DNA from 3 places in the Massilia sp. LC238 genome. Region 3 is predicted to be linked to each of the others. Evidence: predicted binding sites of a transcription regulator. Region 3 holds the regulator's gene; each other region holds the start of a gene.

Region 1 (5,509 bases), on a different contig from region 3:
CCCACACCGGGGCTGCCAGCACGATCTCCAGGGCCGTAGGTGGCTTGCGATCCCGACCTCTTTCATGCTCGAGAAAAAGCGTGATGCGCTCGACTGCAAGCAACTTCGCCGCGAGCCATCCGACAAGCTGGAGGATCAGCCGTTGAGCGCCGGCCAGCAGCAGTTCGGCGTTCTCGATCCGATCGAATAGTTCGATCTTGGCTTCAAACTTTTCCGGCGCCTCAACCCACTCGAAGACTTCTGGCGCTGTGCCCCACGCGCTGTCGAGGGTGTCGAGCAGCTGCCTGCCGCAGCGGCGCTGCAGTCCGGGCCGCGGTAAGCGACGCAGCTCGGCTACCGTCTGGCATCCGATTCCCTCAAGCCAGCCTGAATATGGGCGTGCCGCCGGCACGACGAGGGCGGGCAAGGCGTCGAGACTTCGGGTCATTGTGTCCTGCCGAAGGACTCGCTTTCCGCCCGCCCTGGCCAGCATCCACGCACCCCGCGCAGTCGGTGCGCAGCTAAGTCGTCCAGTGAGCCCGAGTGCTCGCAAGTCGGCGCGCACGCGCCTGCAGATGGCGCGTGGCCCCCCGAAAAGCGTAAGCGACGCCCCGACATCCAGGAGAATGACCGATTCTTCTGCCTGCGCTACCTGCGGCGTGTAGTGCAGCAGCGCCATCGCTGTCGCCAGTAGCGCCGCCTCTTCCATCGTGGCCGAACGTTCGTGGATCCGCGCGTCGGGCTCAAGCATGAGAACGCCGCCGCGGCGCATGCCAGGTCTCACCCCTGCTGCGCGTGCGGCGGTCGACATTGAGGTAACCTTTTCGTGCTCCAGCACGACGCTTACCCTGTCACTCGACCAAGGCTCGAAGACCTCGATCTGTAATTGGGGCAGGTGAATGCCGATCCACAGACGCATGACGTTGATTGAACAATGGCGATAGCGGCAAAAATATGCCTGCTTCTTTAACTGGCCCCTTGCGCTTGAGGAACTCGACCGAAATGCCGTTTGCGGCTGGCCGTATGGCCAATCGGAGGGGCGATGGTGATGGGTCCTGCGCGGCAGCCAAGGGCCGGAATAAAAAGAAAAGGCCAGCGGTCTCAGCCGCAGCCAAATTGAGGCGCCTTAGGCTGTCGCTACGGGCGTGTGTCGCCCAAAGCATGACCACGGCAGCGCCGGCGGCCTTGAGCGTTTGCTCAGCCGCCCACAGGGCGTCGCCAGTGCGCTCAGGCTGCACCCATACGATCTGCGAGGGGTTGAGCCCCATCGCTGCAAGCGCCAGCGCGTTCGGCGTGTGTGGCGGCTGGATCATGAAGACGCGGCGCTGACCAGCCGCGGCGAGCACTGGAGCGAGCAATCGAAGCTCACCGCCTCCATTTTGCGCGCACAACAGCTCGACCATAGACGCTGTTGGCCACCCTCCACCAGGAAGTTGATGACCGAGCACAGGATGGCCGGTGTCCACTACCCGCGTGCTCGAGCGGGCAAGCTGGGAAGCTCGCCAAAGGGAGGGGTGTAGATCCTCCGGAGCAGGTTTGTTGTCGTGTGGCATGGGCGCGCTAGTGTACTGTATAAATGTACAGTATAACAACGGAGCCGATAGGGCAAGGCGTCGCTTAGTTGCGAGCGCGCAACGGAGGGAGTGTGTCCGGGAGACCACCCCCTCATAGTACACTTTCGATAATTTCAACTGCAGGCGCCGCGCAAAATGCATGCTTCCGTAAGCACACCGAGCCTTCGCGTACCGTTCGGCCTCAAGGATGGCCAGATGGTCGGCCCTGCTGAGGTGCAATCCGGCCGGGCGTGCGATTGCGTGTGCCCTGGCTGCGGCTCACCTCTGCAGGCGAGAAAGGGTGACCAAAACGTCTGGCACTTCGCCCACGACGGCAGAGCGTGCGCCACGGGCGCCGAAACTGCTGTGCACCTGATGGCGAAGCAGATTCTTGCAACAGAGCGAAATATCCGCCTGCCGGCGGTTCATGTCACCTTGTCGGCAACCGATGCGTTCGGCCGGGAGCGCTCGGTCACCGCGGTGCTGGCCAAGGCTCAGCATGTGCAATACACAGCGGTTGACCTCGAGGCCGCTCAAGAAAATCGGCGAGCCGATGCCGTTGGGACCAGCGAATCGGGAACAAAGCACTGGATCGAGGTGTTTGTACGGCATGCAGTGGACACTCTCAAAGTCCAGGATCTGGAAGCACGTTCATGGATGTCCTACGAAATCTGCCTCGACGACGTACATGCTTTCACGTCGCTGGAGCAGCTGCGCATTGCTGTCACGGCTTCTCCGGAACGGGTGCGCTGGCTTTCATACCCGGGCATGGACAAACTACGGGTGAGCCTCGCAGAGAAGCTGCGGCGGATCCTCGAGGCAGCCGAAAGACAGAAGGCCGCTGATGACGCCCAGGTTGCGCGAACATACGCAGCACAAGTGCGCTCGGCGCCGATCGACCGGATGGGACGCAATCGACTCCAGCGGGAGCGGATAAGGAGCGAACAGCGCCTGCAGCAAGCAAACCGAGCATTTCGGGCGGCCGACGACCAGGCCAAACGGGCCTATTTGAAGGCAAAGCTCAGGCTGCCTGATGGGCCGACACCGGCGCTAGTCGACGTCGACGTTCGGGGGCATGCATCCTTTGGAGTATCCCGTGATGTTTGGCAGTCGGACGTGTTCCGCAAGTGGGTATTTGCCCACGGCCGGCGGGATGTCTCGCTGGAGACCATTCTGTCTTGGATGGCCAATAGGTACGACATCACCCCCGCATTCGAAGCATCCCCGAAGGTCGCACTTTGGACGTACTTCAAATTCCTCGAGAAGTCCGGATTCGTGCGCCACAAAGGCGGGCCGTACTTTCAAGTCATCCGCGATGTAGCGCCCTGGCTTGAGGCCGAAGTCGCCGGGGTCGGTGGATGGTTCTGGGCCCCTCGTGTCTTGGCTTGCTCGCTTCAACACCTGATTGAGGCAGACGGTCTCGTCGGCGCCAACCTCACTACCGGCATCCTTATGGAGCTGTTTAAGCGCTTGCGCGCAGAGCATAGCAGCAATGGCCAGCCCGATGACGCGGCGCGCACCCTGGCCCAGCGGCACGGAATCTCACCGAACACGTTTCTGGCTATTCTCGCCAGCGCCAACGTCGCCTCTTGTCCGTTGCAGCCTCCCACAAAGCGGCTGCTCGCTTAGCTTGCAAGGCATGCGTTCGGACGCCCTCGATGTGCGGGCTATCGTGGAAAACTAACTTGCACTTCGGTGTTCGGGTGCGAGGATAGCTGTTGATGAGCTAAAGCCGGTTGTGATCCGGCTACCCGGTGGGTCTGGCTCAAAACAGAAAAGACAGTCCAATGCAGAACACCACGCATTCCCTCTTCGCTGACGATTCGGCAGACGCCCTGCGCGCCCAGGCCATCGACGAGCTGCACGCGGCCACCGCAATCTATACGTCCGAGCCGGCCGTCGACCAGCTGCTCGCGCGAATCAAATGGCCAAACGGCGATGCGAGCTTGGCCGACTGCAGCGCCGGCGATGGCCAGTTCCTGGTCCGCGCCTTGAGCAAGCTGCTCAGCACCCGCAGCGTGGACGACGACAAGCTGCCTACGTTGATCCGAGGCTGGGAGATCCACCCGGTCGCTGCTGCGCAAGCGCGCACGCGCGTGGCGGCCGTTCTAATCTCGTTTGGCCGATCCGCTGCGCAGGCACGAGACATCGCGAGCAAGATCGTCTTGAATCAGGACTTCCTCACAGAAGGGCCAAGCGCACCATGCCTGGACGCCGTGATCGGGAACCCCCCTTACCTTCGCATGGTTTCGGTCCCCGCCTTGCTACGCCACGAATACAGCCAGGTCGTGCCCAAGTACGCATTCCCCGACCTGATGTTCAGCTTTCTGGACCGCTGCTCGAAGGTGCTGCGGCCGGGTGGCCAGATGGGCTTCATTGTGAGCGACCGATGGCTTGGCAATGCAGGAGCCGCGGCGCTACGCGAAGCGTTGGGCTCGCGCCTGGCCATCGAGCACATAGAGCGATTGGAGGCAGAATCGGTTTTCTACAGGCCGAAGCAGCGGCGTGCTGGAACGCCGGCGCGGGTCCATCCTGTGCTGTGCGTCCTTGGGGCGACCGGCCAGCCGATCACGAAAGCTGCAATCTACCCTGGTATCGACCCGGCCAAGTATGAAGCGTACCCTACCCTCGACTCCATAGCGAAAGTGACCATCGCCCCATGGCTTGATGCCCAAGGCATCTGGACTCTTACGGAGGACCAGGTGCGCGCCAGCGGAATTCCTCACCAGTTCCTTGTGCCGGCAGTGGACACCGACGATGTCCGGGACTCCGTCTTGGGCGTACCACGGCGCTTCGCAATCCGGACCATGCCGAAGGAACGGCCATGCGATGCGATCGTGGAGCATCTGCAAAGCCAGATGCATCGAATGTCGAAGAGAGGGTTTCGCATCCTGCAGTCAGGCAAATGGGCACCGCCAGAGCGCTTCCATAATTTCGACCTGTCGCAGCCTTCATTGCTGGTACCCAGGATCGCGAAGACTCCAAAGGCCGTGCGGCTCCCGGCCGGCGTGTTGCCCCTGAACCATAATCTATCGATCGTGAGTAGCGGCCCGGCAAGCCTCAAGCTGGTCGAGCGTGCTCTACAGAGCGAAGTGGCGGCAGAATGGATGCGCGATCATGCGCCGCGCTTAGAAGATGGCTATTACTCGTTGTGCACGACCCTGCTGCGCAAAATGCCGGTCGATCTGCGTTAGTAAGTGCAAGGCAGCGCGGATCATCAGAAACGGATGGTGGGGAGGTTCCCACCGACCCGGCGTGTCAGGTCGATTACCATCCCCTGAAGCTGTCCATTCGCAGCACGGGTAAACTCGAGCGGCGCGGTGATCCTGTCCAGCGATGCGTGCGGCCCAAATTCTGCGGGGCCATACCATGACGAGCCGCACTTAATCGTGCCTGTGTACTTGCCTAAGGGAATGCCGGTTTCGAGGACTTCACGGCTCCGCACGAAGGCGCGCAACAACGAGGCGCTACTCCCCTCCAAAGGACGCAGCTCAAACAGGCAATCCGTATCAGACGACCCGTTCAATTTTAAAGGCGCAACTACTGTACCTGGGGGAGTCTGGAGCATGGCTATCACGCCAGTCGTAGGCATGTTCACCGGTCGGCTACTCCGAGCGCCAGCGATCTCATCGATCTGGCTGATAAGTGGACGCTGAGTCGCAAAGTAGTATCCGGCACCGAAGCCCACGATCGCGATCACGGTTCCGGCCAGCCATCGACTTTTTTGTGAAGGCCTCGAAATTTGCGCTCGGCCTGGCTCCCCGCGCCGAAAGGCTTTGGGCGTGTAATAGGCGTCATTAATGCGGTTGCGACTTCCGTCAAATCCTGGATGCTGACTTTGCTTCAAAGCAATTACCCTTATTTCGTATCGAGTCCATAGTGCTGGCTTCGCCCTTAAATCGGTACCCCGGCAGTGTTGTAGGTCATGAACTGCTTCTTGCCGAAATCAAAAAGAGCGACGTGCTCCTGGTTCTGCA
Region 2 (5,509 bases), on a different contig from region 3:
AGGGCCAGGCTGGGGGGCGTGCCCGCCGGACGGGCGCGCAGCGGATCGAGGTTGACCCAGGAGTAGGCGACGCGTACCGGCGTGCCGTGGATGTTGTCATTGCGGAAGAGCACGGCGCCGCCATGGGCGCCTTCCTCGAGCATGCCCTTGCGCGGGCGCGGCAGGTCGCGGTCGCCGTCGAGGTGGGCGCCGTCCGGCCCGCTGATCTGGAAGTAGACGCTGTCGACGTCGTCGGCGCGCAGCACGTCGGTCGCGCTGCCGGGCAGCTGCACCTCGGGCCGGCCGGCCACCGTGCGGATCTGCTGCGACAGCACGGTGACGCGGTCTTCCAGCGCGTCGTCGAAAGGCTGGTTGGCGATCGACTTGGCCACCAGGTAGGTGATCGCGATGCTCATCGGCCACAACAGCAGCAGCGGGGCCAGCATCCAGTCGAGGATCTCGCCGAACAGCGAATGGCGGATGTTCTCGTCGGGCTCGGGATTGGGTGGGATCCAGGGCTGGTACTGGCCCGCCTGGAAGGGCGCGAACGGGTCCTGCCCCGCGCTTGGCGGCTTGTCGGCAAGGCCGCGTTCGTGCTCGTTCACTTGTTCTCTTGGACCGGGGCGCGCGGGGCGTCTGAGTATTTCTCGAGGCAGTAGCCAAGGCCGCGCACGGTGGCGATGCGCACGCCGCCGACCTCGATTTTCTTGCGCAGGCGGTGCACGTAGACCTCGATGGCGTTGTTCGAGACTTCCTCGCCCCATTCGCACAGGTGGTCGACCAGCTGCTCCTTGGAGACCAGGCGCCCGGTGCGCGCCAGCAGCACTTCCAGCAGGCCGAGCTCGCGCGCCGACAGGTCGAGCATCTGGTCGTTGATGTAGGCGCTGCGGCCGACCTGGTCGTACACCAGCGGGCCGTGGCGCACCACGGCGGGGCCGCCGCCGGCGCCGCGGCGGGGGAGGGCGCGCACCCGCGCCTCCAGCTCGGACAGGGCGAAAGGCTTGGCCATGTAGTCGTCGGCGCCGAGGTCGAGACCCTCGACGCGCTGCTCGACCGAGTCGGCGGCGGTGAGGATCAGCACCGGCAGCAGCGAGGAACGCGCGCGCAGGCGGCGCAGCACTTCCAGGCCGGACAGCTTGGGCAGGCCGAGGTCGAGGATCAGGAGGTCGAACTCCTGGGTGGACAATGCCGTATCGGCATCCTGGCCGTTCTTGACGCAATCGATGGCATAGCCGGACTGGCGCAGGGAACGCGTTAGCCCATCGGCAAGTACGCTATCATCTTCGGCGAGCAGAATTCGCATGGGGCTACCTCAGTATTCGTTAGACCTTTGACAGGCCCTATTGTGTTTGATTTATCGCAACAATGCGAGTCTTACGGATAACAACACGGCGACTTTTTTCGCTTGCCTAAACCACTGGATTTATATACAGTAGTGGCTTGATTTCGCTTGTTCAAACCACTGAGTTTTTATACAGTAGTGACCTTGATTTGCGTGGTAGCGCCCCTACCTTGCCTACTCCACAGCTGAAAGTACACCATGGACGACAAAAAAACCGCAGTAAACGCCGCTGAAAAGGGCAAGGCGCTGGCCGCCGCCCTGGCGCAAATTGAAAAGCAGTTCGGCAAGGGCTCGGTGATGCGCATGGACACCAGCGCACCGGTCGAGGAAGTCCAGACTGTTTCCACCGGCTCGCTGGGCCTGGACATCGCGCTGGGCGTCGGTGGCCTGCCGCGCGGCCGTATCGTCGAGATCTACGGTCCGGAATCGTCGGGTAAAACCACCCTGACGCTGCAGACCATCGCCCAGATGCAGAAACTGGGCGGCACCTGCGCCTTCATCGACGCCGAGCACGCGCTCGACGTGACCTACGCGCAGAAACTGGGCATCAACCTGGGCGAGCTGCTGATCTCGCAGCCGGACACCGGCGAGCAAGCCCTCGAAATCACCGACGCGCTGGTGCGTTCGGGCTCGGTCGACCTCGTGGTCATCGACTCGGTGGCGGCACTGACCCCGCGCGCCGAAATCGAAGGCGACATGGGCGACTCGCTGCCGGGCCTGCAGGCGCGACTGATGTCGCAGGCGCTGCGCAAGCTGACCGGCTCGATCAACCGTACCAATACCCTGGTCATCTTCATCAACCAGATCCGTATGAAGATCGGCGTGATGTTCGGCAGCCCGGAAACCACCACCGGCGGTAACGCGCTGAAGTTCTACGCCTCCGTACGTATGGACATCCGCCGTACCGGTTCGATCAAGTCGGGTGACGAAGTGATCGGTAACGAAACCAAGGTCAAGGTCGTCAAGAACAAGATCGCGCCGCCGTTTAAGGAAGCCCACTTCGATATCCTGTACGGAGAAGGCACCTCGCGCGAAGGCGAAATCCTGGACCTGGGCGCCGACAACAAGATCGTCGAGAAGTCGGGTTCGTGGTACAGCTATAACGGCGAACGCATCGGCCAGGGCAAGGACAACGCCCGTCAGTTCCTGAAAGATCGTCCGGCACTGGCACGCGAAATCGAGAACAAGGTCCGTGCTGCGCTGGGCGTGCGCGAGCTGCCGCCGGTCCTGGCTGCTGTCGAAGACAGCGGCAAGGACAAGCTGAAGGCAGTCGGCGAGTAATCGCTGAGCTTGTAGAGTGCCTATGCCTGCACCCCAGCTGAGCCTGAAAGCGCGCGCGCTTCGCTACTTGTCGATGCGCGAGCACAGCCGGCTCGAGCTGGGGCGCAAGCTGGCCCGTTATGCCGAGGAGGGCGATGACGTGGAAGCCCTCCTGGATTTCCTTGAGAAGAACAACTGGCTGTCGCAGGAGCGTTTTGCCGAATCCCTGATCAACAGGAAGGCAAGCCGCTTCGGCAACAGCCGCGTGATGGCCGAGCTGCAAAGCCACGGCGTCAACGGCGAAGCGCTGGATGAGATCAAGGCCGCGCTCGCCGACAGCGAAACCGCACGCGCCACCGAAGTCTGGCGGCGCAAGTTCGGCACCGTCGCCGCCGATGCGGCTGAGCGTGCCAAGCAGATGCGTTTCATGCTGCAGCGTGGTTTCTCCCAACGCGCTGCACGGATCGCAATGCAGGGCGCTCCCGACGACGACGAGCTGTAAACAGGCTGGAGTTCGAGCCTGTTGCCCTGACGAGCCGGCCTGGCCCCAGGCTTGCTCTGACGATATGCCAGGCGTGGCCGCAGGCCTGATGTATCACCCTCGATCATTGCGCTTCTTCTATATAGAAGCATGCTCCGGCGCCAGCGTGGAGCGTCATCCCCGATATGCCCAGGCATATTCCTCAACGGACGATGGCGCTGCACGCTGGCGCTGTGCGTTTACGGAGCCTGTGCGGCGCGCCGCTGTCGAGATTGGTCTTGCCAACCCGCCAGACCCGTCCAGCCAAAGCAATATTGACGGCTCAGCAAGAAACCCGTCCAATCTTGCCTGCAGTGCAGCAAAAAGGCCGCTGTTGCAGTGCAACCGCCAACGCCGTGTGCTAAACTTTCACGGTTTAAGCAGCGCCGCATGAGCGGTTGTTGTCGTAGAAGCTACGGCAACGTGCATGAAGCACACTGGCTGCACCACTAACCGCCGCGTAAGCGGCATTGGTTTTTATGCCCCTGTCTCCTCCCGTATCGCGCTCGCTCCGGCATACGCGCGCCATCACCGTCGAAGCCTATGCGCGCGACGATGGCCTGTGGGATCTGGACGCCAGTATCCGCGACGTCAAAACCCGTGACATTTCGCTGCCTTCCGGTGATCGACCGGGCGGCATGCCTGTACACGACCTCAAGCTGCGCGTCACCATCGACCGCAAGCTGACCATCGTGGACGCCGAAGCCGCGTCCGATTCCGTTCCGTATCCCGGTTTTTGCGAGACCATCGGCCCTGCTTACAAAAAGCTGGTCGGCCTGTCGCTCATGAACCACTTCCGGCTGCACTTGAAAGATCGCCTGTCCGGCGTGCTCGGCTGCACCCACCTGACCGAATTGGCCCAGGTGCTGCCCACCGCAGCGCTGCAGGCCTACGCCGACGACGTGTTCGACGATCGCGGCGGCGCCGACGCAGATGCGAATAAAAGCGCGGCCGAACGGCCTTTCGAGCTCGACCGTTGCCATGCGCTGCGCAGCGACGGACCGGCCGTGGCCACCTACTATCCCCGCTGGTCGATCAAAGCCGTGTCGGGTTAGGATTCGCTGTTTGTCATTTTGTAATTCAACCGTATTACTCATTCAGTACATAGATAAGAAGGGAAGCCAGCATGAAAATCCATGAGTATCAGGGCAAAGAAATCCTCCGAAAATTCGGAGTGACCGTTCCGCGCGGCATTCCGTGCATGAACGTGGAAGAGGCCGTGAAGGCAGCTGAAGAGCTGGGCGGCCCGGTCTGGGTCGTCAAGGCGCAGATCCACGCAGGCGGCCGCGGCAAGGGCGGCGGCGTCAAGGTTGCCAAGTCGCTGGAACAGGTCAAGGAATACGCCGACCAGATCATGGGCATGCAGCTGATCACGCACCAGACCAGCCCGGAAGGCCAGAAAGTCCGCCGCCTGCTGATCGAAGAAGGCGCTGACATCAAGAAGGAACTGTACGTTTCCCTGGTCACCGACCGCGTCACCCAGAAGGTCGTGCTGATGGCCTCGTCGGAAGGCGGCATGGACATCGAAGAAGTCGCGCACAGCAACCCGGAAAAGATCCACAACGTCGTGATCGAACCGTCGGTCGGCCTGACCGATGAGCAGGCCGACGACGTCGCCCGCAAGATCGGCGTGCCGGAAGCGTCGATCGTCGACGCGCGCACCAACCTGCAAGGCCTGTACAAGGCTTACTGGGAAACCGACGCATCGCTGGCCGAAATCAACCCGCTGATCCTGACCGGTTCGGGCAAGGTCATCGCCCTGGACGCCAAGTTCAACTTCGACTCGAACGCCCTGTTCCGTCACCCGGAAATCGTCGCCTACCGCGACCTGGACGAAGAAGATCCGGCTGAAGTCGAAGCATCGAAGTTCGACCTGGCCTACATCTCGCTGGACGGCAACATCGGCTGCCTGGTGAACGGCGCCGGCCTGGCCATGGCCACCATGGACACCATCAAGCTGTTCGGCGGCGAGCCGGCCAACTTCCTGGACGTGGGCGGCGGTGCGACCGCAGAGAAGGTCACCGAAGCATTCAAGATCATGCTGAAGAACCCGGGCCTGAAAGCCATCCTGGTCAACATCTTCGGCGGCATCATGCGCTGCGACGTGATCGCCGAAGGCGTCATCACCGCATCGAAGGCCGTGTCGCTGCAAGTGCCGCTGGTCGTCCGCATGAAGGGCACCAACGAAGACCTGGGCAAGAAGATGCTGGCCGATTCGGGCCTGCCAATCATCTCCGCCGACACCATGGAAGACGCAGCGAAGCAGGTCGTTGCCGCTGCCGCTGGCCAAGCCTAATTCGCGAAGGAAATAAAAATGTCGATTCTGATTAACAAAGACACCAAAGTCATCACCCAAGGTATCACCGGCAAGACCGGCCAGTTCCACACCCGCATGTGCCGCGACTACG
Region 3 (5,509 bases):
CATGGCGGCGCGCATCACGTGGTCGGCGTCCGATTCGAAGCGGTCGATCTCTTCGCAGATGGCGACGATCTTCTGGGCGTTGCCCATGTCGTGCAGCAGGGAGACGGCTTCCTGCACCTTCTTGCAGGCAGCCAGGCACAGTTCGGCCAGGCGCGCGGCTTCCGGGGTCACGGCGTGCAGGTCGTACAGCGAAACCGTCTGGGCCGCGTCTTCCATCATGTCGAGGATGTCGTCCATGCTGGTGATCAGCTTGTGGATGTCATCGCGGTCGAGCGGGGTGATGAAGGTCTTGTGCAGCAGGTCGACGCATTCGTAGGTGATCTTGTCTGCTTGTTTTTCGATGCTTTCGACGGCGTGGGTGCGGTTTTCCAGGTCGTCGAAGTTGGTCATCAGGCCAACCATTTCCTGCGCGCCCTTCACGCACAGGGCGGCGTGCTGGTTGAACAGGTCAAAAAACTTGCCCTCCTGGGGCATCAGGCGTCCAAACATATTATTCTCCGTTGTGAATCTCTTGGGACTTCGAGACCGCTGCCACGGCTGGCAGCGGCGAGGTGGTAAATCGCGGCTTATTGCTTCTTAATCGCCCTGATAGATGCTCAGGTTGCCGCTGTAGTTGCCGAACTTGGTGTAGGAGCCGATCCAGGTAAGGCGAATCGCCCCGATCGGGCCATTACGCTGCTTACCGATGATGATCTCGGCGGTTCCCTTATCGGGCGAGTCGGGATTGTAGACCTCGTCGCGATACAGGAAGATGATAACGTCGGCGTCCTGTTCGATAGCGCCCGATTCGCGCAGGTCGGACATGACGGGTCGTTTATTGGGTCGCTGTTCCAGCGAACGGTTCAGCTGGGACAGTGCGATGACGGGGCAATGCAGCTCTTTCGCCAGGCCTTTCAGGCTTCGCGAGATCTCGGAGATCTCGGCCGCGCGGTTGTCGCCCGGCTGGCTGCCCTGCATCAGCTGCAGGTAGTCGACGATGATCAGGCCCAGCTTGCCGCACTGGCGCGCCAGGCGTCGTGCCCGTGCGCGCATCTCGATCGGGTTCAGCGCCGGCGTCTCGTCGATGTAGAGCTGGGCGTCGTTCATCTTTTGAATGGCGTGCGTCAGGCGCGGCCAGTCTTCGTCGTTCAGGCGGCCGGTACGCAGGCGGTGCTGGTCGAGCTGGCCCACCGAGCCGAGCATACGCATGGCCAGCTGGGCGCCGCCCATTTCCATGGAGAAAACAGCTACCGGCAGGCCGGCTTCGATCGCGACGTTCTCGCCGATGTTGACCGAGAACGCGGTCTTGCCCATCGAGGGACGGCCGGCGACGATGATCAGGTCGCCCGGCTGCAGGCCGGAGGTCATGCGGTCGAGGTCGATGAAGCCGGTCGGCACGCCGGTGATCTCGCCCTGGTTCTCGCGCGAGTACAGCTCGTCGATGCGCTCGACCACTTGCGTGAGCAGCGGCTGGATCGGGTTCCAGCCCTGCTGGCCGCGGGCGCCGGTTTCGGCGATGGCGAAGATCTTTGATTCGGCCTCGTCAAGCATCTGCTTGACTTCCTTGCCCTGCGGGTTGAAGGCGTTGCCCGAGATTTCGTCGGCGACGGTGATCAGGTTGCGCAGGATGCCGCGGTCGCGCACGATCTCGGCGTAGCGGCGGATGTTGGCCGCCGACGGCGTGTTCTGCGCCATCGCGTTCAGGTACTGCAGGCCGCCCACCTCCTCGGCCTTGCCCAGCATGTTGCAGGCTTCGTAGACCGTGATCACGTCCGCCGGCTTGCCGGCGTTGATCAGGCGGATCATCTGTTCGAAGATGATGCGGTGGTCGTAGCGGTAGAAATCCTCTGCGTGCATGAAGTCGGCAATGCGGTCCCAGGCGGCGTTATCGCGCAGCAGGCCGCCGATGACGGACTGTTCTGCTTCGATGGAATGCGGCGGGATGCGCAGGGAATCGACTTGCGGATCGGATGGGGAATTCATGGCGGGCATTATACCGTTTCCGGTCACACGGCTGAAATAATTGGCGAGTTTCCAGGAATAAAAAAAGCCGGGAGAACCCGGCTTTTTTCATTTATACAACAGCAGCTTAGGCAGCTTCGCCAACCACCGAGATGGTGATTTCCGAAACCACGTCGGTGTGCAGCGCGACGGAGACCGGGAATTCGCCGGTGGTCTTCAGCGGACCGGTCGGCATGCGAACCTGCGACTTCTCGACCGGGAAACCTTGCTTGCTCAGGGCTTCGGCGATGTCGAAGTTGGTGACCGAACCGAACAGACGGCCGTCCACGCCCGCCTTCTGGGCGATGGTGACGGTCATGCCGCTCAGCTTGTCGCCTTGCGCCTGGGCTGCCGACAGCTTTTCAGCTGCTGCTTTTTCCAGTTCGGCGCGCTTGGTTTCGAACTCGGCCACGGCGGCCTGGGTGGCGCGGCGTGCCATTTTTTGCGGGATCAGGAAGTTACGTGCGTAACCGTCCTTGACTTTGACGACGTCGCCCAGGTTACCGACGTTGACGACTTTTTCGAGCAGAATAACTTGCATATTTTTTCTCCAGGATATCTAGCTGACGTGCCGCGATTTAAGCGTTGTGCAGGTCGGTGTACGGCAGCAGCGCGAGGTAGCGTGCGCGCTTGATGGCGGTGTCGACCTGGCGCTGGTAGTGCGCCTTGGTACCGGTCAGACGTGCCGGCATGATCTTGCCGTTTTCCTGGACGAAGTCCTTCAGGGTGTCGACGTCCTTGTAGTCCACCTGTTCCACGCCTGCGGCGGTGAAGCGGCAGAACTTCTTGCGCTTGAACAGCGGGTTCTGCTGCTTGCGCTTCATTTTTTCTTTAGCTTTGTTTTTGTCGAACTTTTTACCGAATGCCATTTTGAGGCTCCTGTATCTGTAATCTAAATAGGCCGAGTACGGTTACGCGGCACTGAAATCAATGATGTGAAACACCAAGGCTTTGCTGTTGCGGTTTTTCCTTGCGAGGAATCCTTCGAAGCGGTAGGCGGCACCGAGTTCGGCGCTTTCCAGCCTGCCTGAAATCTCGCCCGCGCCGAGCGCAGGGATTTCAAACGCGACCTGCCTTGTCACTCCGGCCTCGACCTGCTGCGAATCGTGCATCAGGATCGCGCCCACGATGGGGACGCCGGCCGGGGTGAAACGCAGTACGTCTCGCTCCGCGATGGTCGCGATGAGCTGGAACCGGTTCACTGCGTTCTACGAATTCCCGAGAAAAACTTAGGCAGCGGCGGCCGGAGCAGCGGCTGCTGCTTCTGCGCGGTGGCTCTTGGCTGCGTCTTCGCGCTGGACCGACTTCATCATCGGCGACGGTGCGGTTTCGGCCTTCTTCATCTTGACGGTCAGGTGACGCAGGACGGCATCGTTGAACTTGAATGCGGTTTCCAGCTCGACCAGGGTCTCGTTGTCGCACTCGATGTTCATGCAGATGTAGTGAGCCTTCGGCAGCTTCTGGATCTGGTAAGCCATCTGGCGACGGCCCCAGTCTTCCACGCGATGGATGTTACCGCCACGGCTGGTCACCGTGGTCTTGTAACGCTCGATCATCGCCGGAACTTGTTCGCTCTGGTCCGGGTGGACGATAAAAACGATTTCATAATGACGCATGCAACACTCCTTGAGGACGTTTAAACAAATGCCCACCTCGGCGTCAAGACGAGTGTGGGAAGGGAAAGCCTTCGATTATAGCCTGAAAAACCGGCGGATGGGAATCCATGGCATGGCCCAGCCCGGCAGATGGCGGCGAAAAGCAGGCATCGGCGCCACGAATACGGACGCACTGCACAAATTTTTTACAGTTTTCCTGTGTTTGCCCTTGCGCATATCAGAATACTGTACAAAAATACAGTCTGCTCTTACAACTAATGCCGTACAACACCCATGCTCAAGCTCACTGCAAGGCAAGAACAGATCCTTAACCTGATCAAGGAAGCGATCGAAAACACCGGCTTCCCGCCGACCCGCGCCGAAATCGCGGCCGAGCTGGGTTTCAAGTCGGCCAACGCGGCCGAAGAACACCTGCAGGCCCTGGCGCGCAAGGGCGCCATCGAGATTTCGCCGGGCACCTCGCGCGGCATCCGCCTGGTCGGCGCGTCCGTCGAACAGGTCCCGATGGTGCCTGCCGCCCTCATGATGTCGCTGCCGCTGGTCGGCCGCGTGGCCGCCGGTTCGCCGATCCTGGCCCAGGAACACGTCGAAGCCACCTACTCCGTCGACGCCGCCATGTTCTCGGCGCGCCCCGACTTCCTGCTGAAGGTCAAGGGCTGGTCGATGCGCGATGCCGGCATCTGCGACGGCGACTTCCTGGCCGTCAAGAAGATCGACAGCGCCAAGAACGGCCAGATCGTGGTGGCCCGCCTCGGCGAAGAAGTCACGGTCAAGCGCTACCGCAAGACCGGCAACCTGGTCGAGCTGCTGCCGGAGAATCCGGACTTCAAGGTGATCCAGGTGAACCCGGAAGACGAGTTCGCGCTGGAGGGCCTGGCCGTCGGCCTGATGCGCAGCTGGCACTAAGCCTGCGCCCACCAAGCTGCCGGCTTGCCCGGCGGCTTATTGAATTTTCTTGTCCGCCCAGTGGGAATCCTTCTTGGCGGATTTCACCATCTGGTTGTGCTCGGTCACATAGGCATCGGTCGCCGAGCGCCATGCGGCGTAGTCCGCCAGCACCAGCTTCGAACCCACCTTCGCTTCCTCGGTCAGGTTTTCCTGCAGCTGGGCCAGGTAAGCATTCGATTTCTCCATCTCCTCCTTGTTCATCAGCTTCTGGATGTCGCTCGGGACGCGCTTGGTCAGCGGCAGCGACGCGTTCAGGTTGGTGACGTACTTGTTGTAGCACTCCTGCCACGTCTGCACGGCCGCGCTGATACGATCGATGTCGGCATTGACCTTCGACATCGCGGGAATACGCGGCGCGGTGCAGCGGAACTCGCCCGACTTCAGGTCCTCGCCGTCGTAGCCCTTGATCCAGTAATCGATGTCCTTGCGGCGCTTGACGCGCTGCTCGATCAGTTCGAGCGAGTCGATCGCGACCTTGTTACCCTTGGCGGCGGATCTCTTGAACAGATCGACGGCCCTGGCTTCGTCGACCTCCCCTGCTTCGCCGTAGAAATACATCTGGCCCAGCGCCTGCTGCGCGGCCGGATTGCCGGCATTGGCCAGCTTGGTGTAGATTTTCATCGCGCCCGCGTAGTCCTTCTTCTCGAACAGGGCATTGGCGTCTTCCAGCTCGCCGGCAAAGGCGGCGCCGCACAGCAGCAGGGATGCAAGGAACAGCTTGGTCTTCATGGGCAGATGGCTGAGGTAAAAGGAAATCCCATGATAGCGGCAATGTACCGCTCTGCTCAACCGCTGAAACAAAACGGCGCCAGTGGCGCCGTTTTGAAGGAGTGCGCAGGTTTCCCGTAGGGTGGGCGGCTCCACCTGAGGCGTCGGAGAATCCGCGTAATGACTGCCGCCCACGCGTTCAACTCTCCGTAGCACAGAGAGGTGCTCACCTGCGGCCTGAACGCGTGGGCGGCGGT

Evidence for each region. Region 3 encodes LexA, which represses DNA repair genes until DNA is damaged. Its sites were predicted from a motif close to ACTGTATNNNNATACAGT; they were not measured.
Region 1: imuA (translesion DNA synthesis-associated protein ImuA) is a predicted target of LexA. The motif match lies at 1,547-1,564, and genes of this name have one in related genera.
Region 2: recA (recombinase RecA) is a predicted target of LexA. The motif match lies at 1,396-1,413, and genes of this name have one in related genera.

Annotation. Positions count from the first base shown of each region.
Region 1 covers NZ_JNNN01000037.1:117,272-122,780, reverse strand. Annotated here, with positions in the region: gene FG94_RS09350 (DNA polymerase Y family protein) at 1-898, opposite strand, end outside; gene imuA (translesion DNA synthesis-associated protein ImuA) at 831-1,532, opposite strand; gene FG94_RS25960 (competence protein CoiA family protein) at 1,689-3,161, shown strand; gene FG94_RS09340 (Eco57I restriction-modification methylase domain-containing protein) at 3,320-4,726, shown strand; gene FG94_RS09330 (hypothetical protein) at 5,427-5,509, opposite strand, start outside.
Region 2 covers NZ_JNNN01000053.1:181,779-187,287, reverse strand. Annotated here, with positions in the region: gene FG94_RS15170 (sensor histidine kinase) at 1-584, opposite strand, end outside; gene FG94_RS15165 (response regulator transcription factor) at 581-1,282, opposite strand; gene recA (recombinase RecA) at 1,520-2,602, shown strand; gene recX (recombination regulator RecX) at 2,625-3,083, shown strand; gene FG94_RS15150 (DUF2889 domain-containing protein) at 3,581-4,156, shown strand; gene sucC (ADP-forming succinate--CoA ligase subunit beta) at 4,228-5,397, shown strand; gene sucD (succinate--CoA ligase subunit alpha) at 5,416-5,509, shown strand, end outside.
Region 3 covers NZ_JNNN01000008.1:219-5,727, reverse strand. Annotated here, with positions in the region: gene FG94_RS02280 (DUF47 domain-containing protein) at 1-489, opposite strand, end outside; gene FG94_RS02275 (replicative DNA helicase) at 577-1,962, opposite strand; gene rplI (50S ribosomal protein L9) at 2,069-2,521, opposite strand; gene rpsR (30S ribosomal protein S18) at 2,559-2,849, opposite strand; gene priB (primosomal replication protein N) at 2,892-3,182, opposite strand; gene rpsF (30S ribosomal protein S6) at 3,210-3,596, opposite strand; gene lexA (transcriptional repressor LexA) at 3,870-4,502, shown strand; gene FG94_RS02245 (tetratricopeptide repeat protein) at 4,539-5,273, opposite strand.